One region of the Ruegeria sp. S84 genome, then DNA from elsewhere that is predicted to be linked to it. Evidence: riboswitches for the same ligand, from Rfam matches in the RefSeq annotation. Region 1 holds a riboswitch; the other holds the start of a gene.
What was found. A riboswitch is a leader RNA that binds a small molecule or an ion and turns the genes downstream of it on or off. The one in region 1 is predicted to bind cobalamin.
Positions count from the first base shown of each region.

Region 1 (5,888 bases):
GGCAAGGTCATTACGTGTGGTCGTTTGCAGCACCACGCCAACGATGCCCAGCCCGGCACCGATCACGGCTGCAAACAACGCGCGGGGCAATCGCAGGTCGAATACGATCCTATGCAGCGGCGACATCTCTCCGTCCTGCAACCCGGTACCGCGCAAGATCGCGGTGAAGGTCTCGGACAAAGGTATCGAGGTTGTGCCGTAGATTGTGGAAATCAGCAAAAGGGCGGCCAGAACGACCGCCCCCAGCAACAACGTCAGGCCCAATCGGCCCATATCAGCTCTGACCCGGATGCATCGCGCGCGCCATCTTCGAGATCGCTTCGATATTTGCCGGTCCGGGCGTCAGCTCTTCGTAGCGCAATCCGATCCAGCGTTCGTTCTTGACGGCATCAGTCTGCGACATGACGGGATGTTCCTGCAGGAACTTGAAGGTGTCCTCGGCGCCATTGCCGGTCTGATAATCCAACAAAACCAGGAATTCCGGGTTCGATGCGGCAACGGCCTCCCACGAAGTGCGGCCCCAGCTCGTGTCCATGTCATGAGTGACGTTTTCACCACCAGCGGCTGTGATCATCGCATCGGGAATCGCGAATTTACCGGCGGTAAACGGAGCATCTGCAGGACCATCCAGAAGAAAGACGCGGGGCTTGGGCAGTTCAGCAGTCTTGGCATCGATCGCTGCCAGCTGCTCTTTCCAGCCCGAGACCAGAGCCTCGGCCTTGTCTTCGACTTGCATCACCTTGCCCAAGCGCAACACATCGCCAAACAGAAGATCCATGCTGGCTTCGGGGCGATCCTTGTCCAGATGGACACAGCTTTCCGTTAGAACCAAGGTCTTGATTCCGAACGGTTCCAATGTATCTGGGGTCACATCACCACCCGGCTTCATGCCATAGTACCAACCTGCAAAGAACAGGTCGGGTTCAACCGCCACCAGGTTTTCGACGATCGGATATTTCGGCGCAAGCTCGGGGATGTCGCCGCGCAGAGCATCAAAATCAGGGCTGGTCTTGTACCAGCCGGTGATGCCGGTCAGGCCGACGATCTTGTCCTGCAGACCCAATGCAAAGGCCATATCGGTCATGTTCATGTCATGCACAACCAGGCGCTCGGGCGCGGTATCAAAAACCAGCGGTTCGCCGCAGTTGTCTACGGTGACTTCTTGCGCAGCAGCACCGCTTGCCATGGCGGTGGCCAACGCCACGGGCCAGATGTATTTCATCTCAGTGTGTTCCTTCGACTAAGTTGAGATTGTGGTTCTTCGAATATCAAGCGCCGGGATCACGCGGCCTTCGTGGAGAAAGCAGAGGAAATCAACGCCAAAAGTTTCGCGGACTCTTTCGGGTGTCAGCACCTTGTCCACCGATCCAAACTCGATCATGCGGGTCGATTTCATCAGCGCCACGTGTGTGGCGAATTCGGGGATCATGACCAGATCGTGTACGATCATGACCACGGTGATCCCAAGCTCGGCGACCAAAGACAGCATCCGCCCTTTTGCATCAGGATCCAGATGGTTGGTCGGTTCGTCCAGAAACAGCAACGAAGGGTTCTGCGCCAAAGCACGTGCGATATGGGCACGCTGACGTTCGCCTCCGGACAGTTGGGCCATGCGCTTGTCCGCGAGATTGGCGAGACCGGTCAGGTCTAAAATCCGGTCCAGCTCTTGCGCGTGGCCTTCGGCAGAGCGGTCCGCACGGATGGGTATTTGCCCCAGCGCAACATAATCGCGCAACGCCAAGCGTCCATCGGGCAGTTCCTGCTGACCTACCACTGCAATCATGCGCGCACGCTCTTTGGCGGAGAGCTGTTTCAGACTGCGTCCTTTGATCCGAACATCGCCAAGTGCCAGCGGCTCAGCGCCGCACAACAGATTGAGAAGCGTCGTTTTCCCCGCCCCGTTCGGGCCGGCGATAGCTAGAATGGAACCCTCGTCCAACTCGAACGAGACGCCCTGCAACAGGACATCTCCGTTAAGGGCATAATACTCAAGGTTTTCGGCAATCAGAAAGGGTGGCAACGTCATTGCGATGCCCCCTGTTCGATCTGCGGCATGCGCGAGAGGGTTTTATTGAACAACGCCTGCGGGCGATCAGTGGCATTTGTCCAGCCATTCGGGCTTTCACGATACTGCGCTGCAAACTCAGCCAGCGCCTGCACCTCATCCGCGGTCTGAATGCCACCAAAAAGGTATTGCGCCTTTCCTACGGCCTGGAACCCAACCGTTCTGGGACTATCGCAGCCTGCCATGCAAGACGACGCGCGGATCGCAAAACTGCGAGGTAATTTCCCAGTCAACGCATCGCAAATTTCATCAAGGGGCAGCCCTTCAGTGCAGCTTTCGCAGACTAGAATGAAATGATCAGGCGTATCTGGCATGGTCCACTCCACTTGTTTCCAAGCGCATGCGGAAGCTGCCGACAATGTAAACACGCGATTGACGCGCCATCAAAGCCTCCTTCCAGGACGCCCCGCCCCGGGTTGGTTGAACATCTGATGGCAGGTCTCCTGACTTGCGGGTCCGCGCTCGGCCAACCTTCCCGACCCTGTGGACCAGTGGCTGTTTGGCCTTGCTCACCGCTTACAGTTGCGGGGGCAGTTACGGAATTGGCACCTTTTGGCAAACCTCACCGTATTCCCTTTTCATCCCGCGGCAACACCACCGGGAACCATCAATCGACTGAGTGCCCGAGAACACCGGACACGTCAATGATAAAGTCGAAGGCACCCAACTCTGGTCGAGGATCGAGCGCCGGCAACTACGTGTCCGAAGCACCAACCGAATAGCTTGGGCTGCGCGCCGAATTTGTCTGGCTGCGGCCGTCCATAGTTGGTGTGTTTGGAAATTAGACAATCTGAGGTAAGCTGAACAAATTTAGAGGTTTAGCTTTGTCAGCACCTTACCCCTGTTTGATCATTGCCTGGGTTTATCCAAGGAGACGGTTCTTTGACACATGTTTCGCAAAACGCATTGCCGCCGGATATTGTTGATGATGTCATTGACCACAATCTCGAGGCCGTTGCACGGTGGAAAGGCCATCGCTTAAGGGCTCAGCATGGGCGCAGTCACGGGTGCGTGGCTGCAACATTCACTGTCAGAAACGATCTACCAGAACAGTTCCGTCACGGCCTGTTTGAACAGCCCGCTGCCTATTCAGCCGCACTTCGCTTTTCCAACGGCGCGCATCTGGATGACCGGAAATCGGATGCCCACGGGATGGCGATCAAGCTTTTTGACGTGCCAGGCCCCAAGCTGATCGACGCCGAGGCACTTGCGCATCTGGGGACCACACAACTCAGCGACGAGTTCGATTTCGTATTGGTCGATCAGGATGTGTTTCCCAGCTACGTCCCCGATGAATATGAGCGATTGGGCAGGCTTGTCGCCACATTACAAGCGGTCCAGCACGCGATCAAAGGGCGACGAAAATGGAGCCTTAGGTTGATCACCAAAGGGCTGCGCGCAGGATTTCGCGCCTTCCTCACTCGTGAAGGCAAGCGTCAGTTTCGCGTCGCGAGTGATTTTGCCTCGAACTATATGCACTCGCCTTTTGAGGTCCATTTCTGGTCGACAACACCGTATCGGCTGGGCCCCGATCTAACGGTCAGATACTTGGCCCGCAGCGCGAAACCAAAAATTCCGGCACATCCGGTAGACGACCCAGATGGGATCGGGCAGTGTTTGCGGCAAGACGTGGCCGATGGAGATAATCACTTCGAGCTGTGTGTGATTGAGCCCCCGCGCCCGGCCGACGAATTCGATGTGCTCGACAATCGCATCCGGTGGGCATGCGACCCGCAACCAGATGCACCTCTTGATCCGTACCATCATACCGTCACGCCCGTGGCGGATATCACGATTCCCAAAGGTGCAGAATTTGATCCGCAGAATGGAGACGCGATGAGCTTCTCGCCCTGGCGTGTCACGGCAGATCACGAACCTTTAGGACCGATTAATGCGATCCGGCTCAGAACCTATCTGAGCTTGGCCCGCGCCCGGTTCCCGAATCGATGACCAAACGGAGATGTATTGATGCTGGACGTTGATGATCTGATCAAACTCGGATTCAAGATCTCCCCACCCGTTACGAGCTATTTAGCCGCGATCAGGCTTGCAAACGCCGCGAAGATCCACCGACCGCGGCCCTATACGATGGGCGCAGACTACACGACATGGCCCGGCGTGTTTTCCCATCGCTGGATCGGTCGGCATACAACGCCAGAAGACCTCTCACCCGTCCTGCCGTCGGAAAGCGAAGTTGCTGATCTCTTTCGCCGACGGACACAAATGGATGGCAGCCCGCTTACCTTGATGTGCCCGCAAGGATCGACACTTTTGTTTATCTCGGCCGCACAATGGTTTACCGACAGTTTCCTGCGCACCTTTGGGGCGAAAGGACCGGTTGATCAGACGGATTCGAACCACGAGGTCGATCTGTGCCAAATCTACGGGCTGAACGATTTTCAGACCGACATGCTGCGCGAACGCGATCCCGATACCAATGAATTAACCCACCGGTTGGCCTTTCGTCTGGATACACAAGGCGAGATGTGGGCCCCGAAGCTGTTTCAAAAGAACCAATCCGGTGGTGTTAAGCTTGCGCCCCCCTTTGATGGCAGTCTTGCCACTGGCGAGAATTACGGAAAGCCCCTGCACGATCCATGCAAGCTGTGGAATGCGGTGAAACGGGCGCATCCGGGTCTCAGCGATCACGCGATTGACCAGCTACTGCTCGATTTTCATGCAACCGGGCTCGATAATGGCAATGGTACCATAGGTTATATCGCGATCAATACACTGATGTTGCGCGCCCATAACACCTTTGCCGATCTGTTGTGGCGCGAAAAGCGCGGCATATCAGGCTGGGATAAAGAGCGTGTGTTCCAGACTACACGCTGCACCTTGATCGCATTGCTGATCAAGCTTGTGCTTGAGGACTACATCGCCCACATCGCCAATATGCCTTTCAAACTACCCGTTGGCGTCAATCGCTGGCAACCGTGGCATCATTCCAACCAGATCGCGATTGAGTTCAATTTGCTCTACCGCTGGCATTCGATGATCCCCGAGCGATTCATAATCGACGGCGCACAGGTTGGCCCGGAGGGGTTCAGATTCAATCCACGACTGGTCGAACAAACAGGCTTGGCGGAAATGATCCGATCATTGTCGCGCCAACCTGCGGCCCGCATGTCGCTGCGCAACACGCCCGATTTCCTGTTCCAAAGGCCTGCGCCCGGTGCTCCTGCCCCTGTCGAAGCTACAATTGCCCTGACGCGTAAGGCGCGTCTTCCGTCGCTGAACACTTATCGTCATCATTTCTGCCGCAAACCGCATTCAAGCTTTACTGAGATGGTTGGTGATCAGCCGTTTGCGGACGAATTGATTGCCGACCTGAGCCGGCTTTATTGCGACGTCAATAGGGTCGAGTTGTTCCCTGGTCTCTTTGCGGAACAGCACAAGGGCGATGTGATCATGGGCGATCTGATGACATCGATGGTGGCGTATGACGCAATCACGCAGCTTATGAACAACCCGATGGTGTCCAAAAACTTGTACTCGGCTGAAACTTTTTCAGAGAAAGGTTTTCAGTTGTTGAAGAAAACTTCGTCATTCTCGCAGGTGGCGCGTTTTGTTGGCTTGGACCTGCAACCCGAAGACTGCACTTTAGGTCGACGTCCCGGCGGGACCTAAGACGCGACCGCGCGCTCTTCCAGCTCAGCAATCCGCGCGGCAACTTCCGTATCGGCTGGCCGGATGCAGGCAAGATCACTCAGCGCGCGCAATTCATACAGCGCCGCGCCCTGATCATTTGCCACGGCTATAGCTTCACGCAAAGCCGCCTCAGCCGCGTCGAACGGACTACCTTGTTCCAGTAGAAGAGCCG
Region 1 covers NZ_JBWPVF010000001.1:127,316-133,203, reverse strand. The annotation lists gene AC1DFB_RS19355 (FecCD family ABC transporter permease) at 1-273, opposite strand, end outside; gene AC1DFB_RS19350 (ABC transporter substrate-binding protein) at 275-1,222, opposite strand; gene AC1DFB_RS19345 (ABC transporter ATP-binding protein) at 1,241-2,026, opposite strand; gene AC1DFB_RS19340 (DUF1636 family protein) at 2,023-2,379, opposite strand; cobalamin riboswitch at 2,482-2,689, opposite strand; gene AC1DFB_RS19335 (catalase family protein) at 2,948-4,015, shown strand; gene AC1DFB_RS19330 (peroxidase family protein) at 4,034-5,695, shown strand; gene AC1DFB_RS19325 (ATP-binding protein) at 5,692-5,888, opposite strand, start outside.

Region 2 (5,888 bases), on a different replicon from region 1:
GGTCGGTGCGTTGCCCTCAGCGACAATAGAAACGGCCCACCGGTTGCCTGTCCAACGCTGCAGCGACGCGCCCAATCGTTGTGACAGGTCGGTCGGGGCGTTGTCGGTTGGGGCAAACTCGATCCTACCCGGTTGGTAGGATACCAGACGCACGCCGTTTTCGACCTCGACCAACAACTTCACGTCCCGGTTGGCTCGGATCAGTTCGACCACATGTTCAAATGTTGGATAGCGTGCCAGCGCTGCCTGCACATCTTGGGCCAGCGCAGCTGTTGGCCCGCCTGCGTTGCCGCCGATTCCCGATGCGGCATAGACCGATCGGGCCACAGCCTGTGGCGCGGCAGGAGCATGTCCCGGCGCACCGATTCCCTTGCCGGGGCCACCATTGGGCGGCGGAGGCGTATCTTGCAGACGCTTGATCAGCTCCTCCGGGCTAGGCAAGTCGGCCACATGGGTCAGGCGGATCACGGCCATTTCCGCAGCCATCATTGCGTTGGGTGCGGCGGAAACTTCCTCGAGCGCTTTCAGCAGCATTTGCCACATGCGTGTAAGGACTCGCATGGGCAGAGCCTCGGCCATTTGTTGACCTCGGGCGCGTTCGTCGGGGGAAACGGTGGGATCTTCGGCGGCATCCGGGGTGATCTTGACCACCGAAACCCAATGCGTGATTTCAGCCAGATCGCGTAAGACGGCGAGTGGATCAGCCCCTTCGGCATATTGCCCGCTCAGCTCGGTCAACGCGCCTGCAGCATCGCCGCGCAGGATCATATCCATCAGATCCAGCACCCGGCCCCGATCGGCCAGCCCCAGCATCGCGCGCACCTGATCCGCGCTGGTTTCACCGGCCCCGTGCGAGATCGCCTGATCAAGCAGCGAGGTCGCATCCCGCGCCGATCCCTCGGCGGCCCGGGTGATCAGCGACAACGCATCCTCGGCAATCTGTGCCCCTTCGGCATCTGCAATCTTGCGCAGCAGTCCGATCATATCCTCCGGCTCGATCCGGCGCAGATCAAAGCGCTGGCAACGGGACAGGACGGTCACCGGGACCTTGCGAATCTCGGTGGTGGCAAAGATGAACTTCACGTGTTCGGGGGGTTCTTCCAGCGTCTTGAGCAGCGCGTTGAAAGCGCTGGTCGATAGCATGTGAACCTCGTCGATGATATAGATCTTGTAGCGCGCGGATGCAGCGCGATAGCGTACGCTGTCGATGATCTCGCGGATGTCATTGACACCGGTGCGGCTGGCGGCGTCCATCTCCATCACATCGACATGGCGGCCCTCCATGATGGCTACGCAGTGTTCACATTGACCGCAGGGTTCGGTGGTAGGGCCGCCGCTGCCATCGGGACCGATGCAGTTCATACCCTTGGCTATGATCCGAGCGGTCGTCGTCTTGCCGGTACCGCGGATGCCGGTCATGATGAAGGCCTGCGCGATCCGGTCCGCCTCGAAGGCGTTTTTTAGAGTGCGCACCATGGCGTCCTGACCGACCAGATCGGCAAAGGTTTCGGGGCGGTATTTGCGGGCAAGAACCTGGTAGGCGGGGCTGGGCGTCTCGGTCATGTCTGCTCTGTCGGATTCGCGTTACGCCGCAGCGTAGAGGCCCCCGCCGCCCGCGTCCACAGCCAGCCGGGACGATTTTCATTTTGGAATGCGTGGGTATGCGGCTAAAATCCACTCTATTCTATTTACTGGACCAGTATGTTGTTGGGTGAAGTTTGTTTGGGGGGAGATTATGTCGCAACTGGTGGTTTATGCGTTGCAGGTCGGCGGAGGCACCTTGGCCTTGTCCTCGATGCCTGGGCGTGGAGGAACGTATGCAGAAGACCTTGATCTTATCGCAGACTGGAAGCCCGGGCTTGTGATCTCGATGACGACTGAGGTTGAGATGATTCAGGATGGTGCGCGGAATTTTGGCGCTGATATTCAGGGGCGTGCCAGCAGATGGGTGCATTTGCCGATCGAAGATTTTGGCACGCCACCCAAGGAGATTGTGGAGCGCTGGCCCCGCGTTGGCGCGACTGCCCGTCAGGCGTTGTCAGGTGGTGGCCGTGTGCTAGTGCATTGCCGTGGTGGCTGTGGCCGATCCGGGATGGTGGTTCTGCGTCTGATGGTTGAATGCGGTGAACGGCCTGAGGCGGCATTGAAGCGATTGCGTACGGTGCGTCCTTGCGCAGTCGAGACAAATGCCCAGATGCTTTGGGCCGTTGAACCGGCCCGTGTTCAAGCCGTTTGACGGCCTAGACACCAACATGTGGCGAGATTTCGCCACCGGTATGTGGTACCAGAAGCGAAGCCTCAAGCATGGCGCACGGATGGTTCCTCAGCAGGTCAGAGGGCAGGCTGCTGAACTCGGTCCCGAACATCATGTCAGCGTAGTCATCAAGCCGGTCGATCGCAGTTTCAGGATCGGCGCCGCAGAATACGCGGATCTGATCACATTGGGCGCGAAAGCGGGCGGTACACCCCTCTGGGCAGTGCGACAGGTCTATGCTGCCTTCAATTTCGAACTCAGGTTTTGTGATCGGCTGTGCAGACGACATGGCCTGCGTCAGAGCCCGCGCCATCTGCGCCAATGCGGGGCAGGGTGCGCCAGTACGTTGGCACACGGTCGCCGTGAATTCGTGTGTTTTGGTCTTCCAGATCATCAATGCGCCCTCCGCGCGCAAGGCTAGGGCGTGGCACAGGTTGGTCGTTGCGGAGCACGATCAAACCCGTCCCGGACACCCCGCCCGAGTTTCGGTTCTACATCCGATGGCAGGTCTCCTGACTTGCGGGTCATCGCTTTGCCGACCTTCCCAGCTTTCAAGGCCAGTGGTATCTCGGCATTGCTCTCCGCTTACAGTTGCGGGGGCAGTCTCGGACTAGGTTCTTTCCGGATTTATCCGGGCAGAACCGCACCGTGTTCCCTTTTCATCCCGGCCCGATTGGGCGCGAGAACCATCGCGCCATGGCTAGCGGCTGCGCCGTGCCCGAGTCAAGAAGATTGCGTCAGGCAAGTGACGTACGGTCCAGCCACGTCAACCTTGACTTGAGGCGCTTCGGGTGAACTGATCAGTTCAGTCGGTATTGGAGGGCACCATGTTGGTCACGCAGCTGGCGGTTGTGACCGAGGATTTTCAGATCCCGTCCGACCCGGCAATGTTGTCGGCGCGGCTTTACCGTCCGGTTGCCGACCCCGAAAAGGTGGTCGTCATAAACGGTGCGACTGGGGTGCCGAGGGATTACTATCAGTACTTCGCCCGATGGCTTGCCGAAGAACAGGGCATGGCCTGCCTGACCTATGACTACCGGGATTTTGGTCACTCTTTGGTGGGTTCGCAAAAGCGGTCAAATGTCACCATGGCCGATTGGGCGTTGATCGACATTCCAGCCGCCCGGGCCGAGATGCGCCGACGGTTTCCGCAGGCCAAGCTATGGAGCATCGGTCATTCCTTGGGCGGAATGTTTGGCCCGATCCAACCCGATATCGATCAGATTGACAGGATGATCTGTGTCTGTTCGGGTCTGGTAACGCTGGCGGATCACCCTTGGCCTTATCGCGCTTTGGCGGCGTTGTTCTGGTATGGTCACGCGCCGCTGGTGGTCAAGGCGCTTGGCTACCTGCCCGGGCGGTTGGTCGGGTTTGGATCGGACCTGCCTGCCCAAGTCTATTGGCAATGGCGCAAATGGTGCACCGCCCCCAAAAGCTATGTGCCAGAGATCAGCACGACACTGCCCGCCGCCCGCTGGAAAGATTTGGGCAAACGTGTCGATCTGTTTACCTTCGCAGATGATGAAATGGTGCCGCCGGATGCTGTCTGGCGTCTTGCCGATCTCTATGGACCCAAAGCCGGGCGCCATCTGCTTGCACCAAGCGAATTCGGAGTGTCCAAGATCGGCCATATCGGTGCATTCGCAAGACGGAATGCGGCAGTCTGGCCTAGGCTGATCGCCTGATAGCGCTGGGCACCGGTAGGTCGGTGCCCAGCTTCGTTATAGCCCTTTACGGGATTTTTTCTCGTGCATCACGCTGCGCACCATCTTGCCGAAAGCCTTGTCACGGGCGCGGGCCTGCGCCACCGAAGCGGAATTGTGTTGGTCTTCGCGCCGCAGCTTGCGCCAGCGGTCCAGCCGCGCGGGATCAAGCGTACCAGCGTCGATTGCCGCCTGCACCGCACATCCGGGCTCAGACTCGTGCTGACAATCCGAGAAGCGGCAATCCAGGCTGAGGTCTGAGATGTCCGAGAACACCTCATCCAACCCCTCTTGCGCATCTAGCAGACGTAACGCGCGCATGCCGGGCGTATCGATCAGCCAACCGCCGTTGCGCATGCGATGCAAGGCGCGTGCCGTTGTCGTGTGCCTGCCGCGCGCATCGTCTTCACGGATACCTGCGGTGGCCTGATCCTGCCCCGTCATCCCGTTGGCGAGCGTCGTTTTCCCAACGCCGGATGATCCAAGCAAGGCGCTGGTTTGTCCTTTCGGACACCACGACAGAACTTGTTCGAGACCGCCGTGATCCAGCGCGTTGACCGCAAGTACCGTCAGAAACGGGGCGAGCGATTGGGCCTGATCTACATAAAGGCTCGGATCATCGCACATGTCCGACTTGGTCAGAACGACCACCGGATAGCAGCCTGCCTGATGCGCCAGCGCAAGATACCGCTCCAAACGTGGCAGATTGAAATCGGCGTTGCAGGAACTGACGATGAACAGCACATCAACATTTGCAGCGATCAGCTGCGCCGCTGCCCCTGTACCTGCGGCCCGGCGCTGCAGCAGGCTGCGCCGGTCCAGCACGCGGCGTATGCGTTTGTTTTCATCCGCCAGAACCCAATCCCCAACGGCATATGCGCCGGTTGATTGATCCAGAGATAACAAAGGCGATTCACCTTCAGGGCTCAGCCCGATCAGTCGATCCCGGTGTACGGCCGAGATGCGATACGGTAGAAGTGACGGATCAGCCGTATGCTGAGCCGCGAAATGAGAGGACCATCCGAGGTCCGATAAGGAAAGTAACATTGGTCTGCCTGTGATCAGAAACAGCAATCCCGCCGGATGGCAATCGCGCATCCGCTGGTGATGTGTTCAGGCAGTCAGTTGATCGGAAAGGATCAGAACCGGTCTGCCCGAAGGGAATTTGCTACAATCATAAACGCCCTCCTGCGGCTGATGGGTTCTAAGTGAGAGGTTGGACATCGACCCAAGCGGGGCTCGTTGTGGCTGCTTCCTTCCGGACCTGACCAGGTTGGCGAGGCGCTCGCCCGCGCCAACCTCTCAAAGCCGATATAGGTGCATCCCCTGAAAATGGCAACCCGTCAGAAGGTCAGATGAATACGCATGAAACCATCCGCATCGTCGGGCAGAATGCGTGGATGATACTCAGCAAGCTCTGCAACATGGTGTAGCGCGCGCGGCCCCGTTGTCAGGATCGCGCCCTGCCTTTGGTTTGGTACAAAAGAAAAGGGGCGCGGTGCATGCGCGAGTGGGTCGGCGGGCAATGTGCCCGCGACGTATTTGCATAGAATATCCTGTATGCTGATCTGAGGCAGGTCAATCATACGGGCTTGTCGCGCAATTGGAAAATGACCACCGCCATTGGCGCGGTAGTTATTGGTGGCGACAAGGAAACTCTGGTCAGGCGCAATCGGCTGCCCATCGAATTCCAGGTTGCGTATGCGGGAAAATGCCGGATCAATCACTCGACCGAGCGTATCGAACCGCGCCGGTTGCGAAAGATCGATCTGGTAGGTGACGCCATGCAGGACATCGAAGTTGAAGCCTGTGCGCTGAGGATCGGCAAGATCGATCGGGGCGTCTGATCCAAGTTGATGGAACAGCCCGGCTGACATCTCAAGCCAGTCCCGAATCTGAGAACCTGAGGCCAGCACCGCGCGCAATTCATT
Region 2 covers NZ_CM152618.1:3,520,753-3,526,640, forward strand. The annotation lists gene AC1DFB_RS17630 (DNA polymerase III subunit gamma/tau) at 1-1,563, opposite strand, end outside; gene AC1DFB_RS17635 (phosphatase domain-containing protein) at 1,736-2,236, shown strand; gene AC1DFB_RS17640 (hypothetical protein) at 2,241-2,648, opposite strand; cobalamin riboswitch at 2,740-2,960, opposite strand; gene AC1DFB_RS17645 (alpha/beta hydrolase family protein) at 3,082-3,939, shown strand; gene rsgA (ribosome small subunit-dependent GTPase A) at 3,976-5,004, opposite strand; RNA gene ffs (signal recognition particle sRNA small type) at 5,164-5,262, opposite strand; gene AC1DFB_RS17660 (bifunctional 2',3'-cyclic-nucleotide 2'-phosphodiesterase/3'-nucleotidase) at 5,301-5,888, opposite strand, start outside.
Region 2: linked by a shared signal. The riboswitch ahead of AC1DFB_RS17640 (hypothetical protein) and the one ahead of AC1DFB_RS19340 (DUF1636 family protein) in region 1 are both predicted to bind cobalamin.